2 linked regions of the Rhodovastum atsumiense genome follow. The protein of the gene in region 1 interacts with the protein of each later gene in a pairwise test. Links are inferred from orthologs where the notes say so. Each region holds a gene or a part of one and is shown in the gene's direction. Other genes may lie near its edges.

Evidence for each region.
Region 2: the proteins of mntR (region 1) and NBY65_RS12065 interact in binary tests that used the Escherichia coli proteins (3 or more experiments, as listed by UniProt). The link is inferred for Rhodovastum atsumiense from one-to-one orthologs.

Annotation. Positions count from the first base shown.
Region 1 is NZ_OW485601.1:5,702,635-5,705,473, reverse strand. The notes cover bases 14-2,822. They hold mntR (manganese-binding transcriptional regulator MntR), read left to right. Parts: upstream 14-1,088; coding sequence 1,089-1,556; downstream 1,557-2,822. Other genes in these bases: NBY65_RS25705 (zinc-dependent alcohol dehydrogenase family protein), read left to right, coding at 2,672-2,822; NBY65_RS25710 (LysR family transcriptional regulator), read right to left, coding at 1,604-2,518; NBY65_RS25720 (Nramp family divalent metal transporter), read right to left, coding at 14-872. Outside these bases: more of NBY65_RS25720, read right to left, coding at 1-13; more of NBY65_RS25705, read left to right, coding at 2,823-2,839.
Region 2 is NZ_OW485601.1:2,643,005-2,645,964, forward strand. What follows is about bases 22-2,951. They hold NBY65_RS12065 (methionine ABC transporter ATP-binding protein), read left to right. Parts: upstream 22-899; coding sequence 900-2,003; downstream 2,004-2,951. Other genes in these bases: NBY65_RS12060 (MetQ/NlpA family ABC transporter substrate-binding protein), read left to right, coding at 88-894; NBY65_RS12070 (methionine ABC transporter permease), read left to right, coding at 1,993-2,658; NBY65_RS12075 (MetQ/NlpA family ABC transporter substrate-binding protein), read left to right, coding at 2,691-2,951. Outside these bases: more of NBY65_RS12075, read left to right, coding at 2,952-2,960. UniProt on the Escherichia coli protein: Part of the ABC transporter complex MetNIQ involved in methionine import. Responsible for energy coupling to the transport system. It has also been shown to be involved in formyl-L-methionine transport.

The DNA of each region.
Region 1 (2,839 bases):
TGCTCCAGCTCGGCGACCTCCGAATGGCCGAGATGGAACGCCGCCGCGGCCATCGCCACCATCGCCATGTTCACTAACCCGGCCCCGCCGAGCGCCACCACCACCTCGATGTTGGAGAAGCGCAGCACCTTGCGCCGCTCCGTGCGCGTCGGCGTGGGCATGCGGTTCTGGGTCAGGCTGGAGTGCAGGTAGAGCGCGTGCGGCATCACCGTGGCGCCGATGATGCCGACCGCCAGCGTCACCGCGCCGGCATCGGGCAGCGAGGGGGTGATGGCGCCGCGCAGGAAGGCACCGGGCTCGGGGGGGGCGATGAACAGTTCGAGGATGTAGGCGAAGCCGATCATCATCACGAAGCCGCCGATCACCAGTTCGGCCGGGCGGAAGCCGCGATTGCCGAGCAGCAGCAGCACATAGGTGACGATGCCCGTGACCACCAGGCAGGCCATCAGCGGCAGGCCGGTCAGCAGCATCAGGCCGATCGCGCCGCCGAGGAACTCCGCGAGGTCGGTCGCCATCGCCGCGAGTTCGCTCACCACCCACATCCCCCACACCACCGGCGCGGGGAAATGGTCGCGGGATGCCTCGGCGAGGCTGCGGTCGGTGACGATGCCGAGCTTGGCCGAGAGCGCCTGGAACAGCATGGCGACGACATTGGCCATCACCACCACCCACAGCAGGGCGTAGCCGTATTTGGCGCCGGCCTGGATGTTGGTGGCGAAATTGCCGGGATCCATGTAGGCGACCGAGGCGATCACCGCCGGTCCGACGAACGGCGTCACCGCCCGCCAGCCACGCCGCCGGCCCGCCAGGACCTCGCGCCCGGCGGCCACCGTGCGCTCCGACATGGACATCTGTACCGTCGCCCCGCTCATGAATCCCCCATTTGCTGTTCTGGCATGCGATCCGGCGGCTGCCGCGTTGCAACGGTCAGCGTAAAATGTAGCCTCGGCTACATTTCGTGGCCTCGGATATCGGTACGCCCTGCTGTCCTGTCAATCACCACGGGCGCGGCATAAAATGACAGGGCGTTGAAATCGTCGCCGCCCGCCGCCATGGTCGCCGCGTCGCCGCACCGAGGAGAGTTTCCCGTGGCCCGACGTCCCGACATCGTCCTGCACGCCGATGCCCCTATCCACCTGCCCGAGGAACCGACCCAGGCCCGCCGCTTCGGCAAGACCCGGACCGCCCTCTCGACCGCGGTGCTGGAAGACTATGCCGAACTGATCGCCGACCTGCTGGCCGCCAACGGCGAGGCGCGGCCGACCGACATCGCGCGCCGGCTCGGGGTGTCCCACGCCACCGCCATCAAGACGATCGCGCGGCTCAAGCGCGAAGGGCTGGCGACGGCACGGCCCTATCGCGGCGTGTTCCTGACCGAGGCGGGCGAGGCCCTGGCCGCGCGGGTGCGCGCCCGGCACCGGACCGTGGTCGACCTGTTGCTGGCGGTCGGCGTGCCGCCGGAGGCGGCGGAGCAGGATGCGGAAGGACTGGAACACCACGTCTCGGACGCGACGCTCGCCGCCTTCTCACGCTTCCTCCGCGCACGGAAGGGATGAGACCGAACCGGATGACGCGGAACGGAGAAGTTCCTGACACGCAACGGTCATGGGCGGGCAGCGAGGGATGAACCCGGCAGCTTTATGAAGTCGATGAAGGCCCTCAGCGCGGCAGGCAGGTGGGTCCTGTTGGGGTAGTAGAGATAAAATCCCGAAAAGGGCTTGCAACAGGCATCCAGCACGCGGATGAGCTCGCCTCTGGCGATGTGGGCCGCCACGAAGCTTTCGGGGAGGAAAGCGAGCCCTGCGCCCTGCAGCGCCGCCGCAAGAAGCAGATCCGTGTCGTTGGCGGTTATGACGCTGTCGACGTCGACATCGATCGATCCGCCGGGGCTGTCGAAGGTCCAGCGGTACAGCGCCCCTGTCTCGTGCCACCGATAGGTGATGCAGGCATGATCGCGAATATCCCGTGGCACCTGGGGCAATGATCGATGCCTGAAATACGCGGGTGAGCCAACGACGGCCATCCTCAGGTCGGGCGTCAACCTGACCGCGACCATGTCCTGCGCCACGCGTTCGCCTGACCGAATTCCGGCATCGAAACCCTTGGCCACGACGTCGGTGACAGCGTCATCAATCACCAGGTCGAGCCGAACCTCGGGATATCCGCGAAGGAAGTCCGCAAGGATGGGGGTGACGACCAGGCAGGCGGCGATGCGCGGCAGGTTCACGCGAACGACGCCCCTGGGCTGCATCTGACAGGCGCCGACGTCGCGAACGGCACCTTCCATATCGGCGATCGCGGGACGCAGGCGATCGAACAATACCTGGCCAGCTTCGGTCGGGGCGACACTTCGGGTCGTCCGGTTGAGCAGCCTGGCACCCAGGCGCTCCTCGAGCGAGCGGATGGTATGGCTCAGGGCGGAAGGCGACATCCCAAGTCGCCGTGCCGCACGCCTGAAGCTCCTTTCCTGCGAAACGGCCATGAAGGCCACCAGTTCGGCGAACTCCGTGCCCTTCATATTGATGCCCCACACGCAACTGCCTGTGCCGATTATAGGTCATTATCCGACACAATCGAGCGTGCGACGTTATGGGCCGGCGATTCAACGTCCCGTTCCGGCATCACCTGTCCGGGCGAAAGGACGTCTCCCAACAGTGCGAAGGGGTGTGCGATGGCGAAGACAATGCGGCGTTGGGAAATGGATGCCATCGGCCGGGACCGGCTCCGGCTGAGGGAGGTGCCGATCCCGTCACCGGGGCAGCGGGAAGTATTGGTGAAGGTGGCGGCCGTATCACTCAATCATCGCGACAAGATGGTGATCGAGAGTGGCCGCGGTTTG
Region 2 (2,960 bases), 3.1 Mb from region 1 along the record:
ACCGGTCTGGAATGGCATATTGAATAATACGCTAATTTAGCGTGTATTTGATGCCGTGCCGATCCCGTCAGACAGGAGTGCCCTGCCATGATCCGACGTCGTTTCCTGCCGGTTGCCGCCCTGGCCTCGATGGCCTGTCTCGGCATGGCGGGTTCGCGGCCGGCCATGGCGCAGGGCGGGCGGGCGCTCAAGGTTGGCGTCTCGGCCGGCCCGTATGGCGACATCCTGCGCGAAGCGGCGAAGCTGGCGGCGGCGGAAGGGCTGACGGTCGAGGTGGTCGAGTTCACCGACTGGACCCAGCCCAATGCGGCGCTGCAGGCCGGCGACATCGACCTCAACAATTTCCAGCACCGGCCTTATCTGGAGGCGCAGGTGAAGGCCCGTGGCTATCGGATCGTGCCGCTCGATCCCTCGATCGTGGTGCCCGCCGGGATCTGGTCGGCGAAATACGCGAAGGTTGCGGATATTCCGGCCGGGTCGAAGCTGGCCATTCCGAACGACCCGTCGAACGCCGCCCGCGCGTTGTTCCTGTTCCAGCAGGCCGGGTTCATCACGCTGAAGCCCGGCGCCGACGTGAACGCGACCCCGCTCGACATCGCCGCCAATCCGAAGCGCTTCAGCTTCATCGAACTCGATGCGGCCCAGCTTCCCCGCTCGTTGAACGACGTGGCGGCGGCGTTCGTGTCCAACAACTACGCCTATCTCGCCGGCCTCGACAAGCAGAAGGCGCTGGCGCTGGAAGGCGTCGATTCACAATGGACCCTGGTCTTCGCCGCGCGCGAGGACCGCAAGGACGATCCGCGCATCCGCCGCTACATCGCTCTCTATCGCTCCCCGGCCGTGAAAGCCTTCGTGCTGGATCGGTTCAAGGGCAGCATCCTGCCGACCTGGTGACCCGCATGAATATCCTTGCCCCGATCGACATGGTGCCGGCACAGGCCGGTGCCTCGGCCGCCGTGCCGGCGATCCGCTTCGACCGCGTCTCGAAAACCTTTCCCGCCCGTGGCCGCCATGACGCGGTGACCGCGCTTCAGGACATCTCGCTCGATGTTGCCCCGGGGCAGATCTTCGGCGTGATCGGCCGTTCGGGCGCCGGTAAGTCCACGCTGCTGCGTGTCATCAACGGGCTGGAGAAGCCGACCGCCGGGCGCGTGCTGGTGGACGGCACCGATGTCGGCGCGCTGGGGGAAGCCGAGCTGCGCGCGCAGCGCCGCCGCATCGGCATGATCTTCCAGCACTTCAACCTGCTGTCCTCGCGCACGGTGTTCGACAACGTGGCGCTGCCGCTGGAACTCGCGGGGGCGAAGCGCGACGCCATCGTCCGGCGGGTGGACAAGCTGCTCGACATGGTCGGGCTGGCCGACAAGCGCGGACGCTATCCCGCCGAATTGTCGGGCGGGCAGAAGCAGCGCGTCGGTATCGCCCGGGCGCTGGCGACCGAGCCGCGGGTGCTGCTGTCCGACGAGGCGACCTCGGCGCTCGATCCGGAAACCACGCGGTCCATTCTGGACCTGCTGCGTCGGGTCAATGCGCTGACCGGCGTCACCATCGTGCTGATCACCCATGAGATGCAGGTGATCAAGGCGATCTGCGACAGCGTTGCCGTCATCGAAGATGGCCGCATCATCGAGCAAGGCCCGGTCTACGACCTGTTCGCGCAGCCGCGCACGGCGACGGCCCGCAGCTTCGTCGCCTCGGTGGCTGGCAGCGCGATTCCGGCGGGGCTGGCGGAACGGCTGTCGCCGCGCCCGGTCGAAGGATCGCGCGCGGTGCTGCGCGTCGTGCTGTCCGGCCCGCAGGCAACCGCGCCGATCATCAGCGAACTCGCGCGCACGCAGGGCATCGACGTACAGATCCTGTCGGGCCAGATCGACCGGATCGGCGAGGTTGCCTTCGGCACGCTGGTGCTGAGCGTGCCGGCGGACCCGGCCGTGGTGGCGGCGGCGCTCGGCCTGGTGCGCGGCCATGGACTGGAAGGGGAGGTCGCCGGCTATGTCGCCTGAACTGCTCGAGCTGATTGCCGGCGCCACCGCCGAGACGCTGTACATGGTTGCGGTCGCGGGGCTGCTCGGCACCGCGCTGGGCCTGCCGCTTGGTGTGTTCCTCGCCACCAGCGGCCGCGGCGAGCTGTTCGAGGCGGTCGCGGTCAACCGCGTGCTCGGCACGGTGGTGAATGCGGCGCGCTCGACGCCGTTCATCATCCTGGTCGTGGCCATCATCCCGTTCACGCGCCTGATCGCGGGCACCTCGATCGGCACCTCGGCGGCGATCGTGCCGCTGACGGTGGCGGCTGCCCCCTTCATCGCCCGCATCATCGAAGGCGCGATCCGCGAAGTTGACCAGGGCCTGATCGAAGCATCCCGCGCGATGGGGGCCACGCCGCTGCAGATCGTGACCAAGGTGCTGCTGCCCGAGGCGCTGCCGGCGATCGCGCTTGGCCTGACCCTGACGGCGGTCAGCCTGATCGGCCATTCGGCGATGGTGGGGGCGGTCGGTGGCGGTGGGCTGGGTGACCTTGGCATCCGCTTCGGCTACCAGCGCTTCATGCCGGAGGTGATGGCCGCGGTTGTGCTGGTGCTGATCGTGCTGGTGCAGGCCGTGCAGTCCTTCGGCGAAGCGCTGGCGCGCCGGGTCAACAAGCGTATCCGGCAGGGCTGAGCGGCCGGGATTTCGACACGGAGAATACGTCAATGCCTGGTTTCAATGCGCCCCGGCGCCGCCTGCTCGCGGCCGCCGGCGCCGGCCTCGCGGTCGCTGCCTTCGGCCGCGCCGCGCGGGCCGACACCACCACGCTGCGCATCGGCGTCACCGCCGGGCCGCATGCGCAGATCCTGGAGGCGGTGCGCAACGTGGCGGCGCGGCGCGGGCTCGCGCTGAAGATCGTCGAGTTCTCCGACTACATCACACCGAATGTCGCGCTGGATGCGGGGGACCTGCAGGCGAACTCGTACCAGCACCGG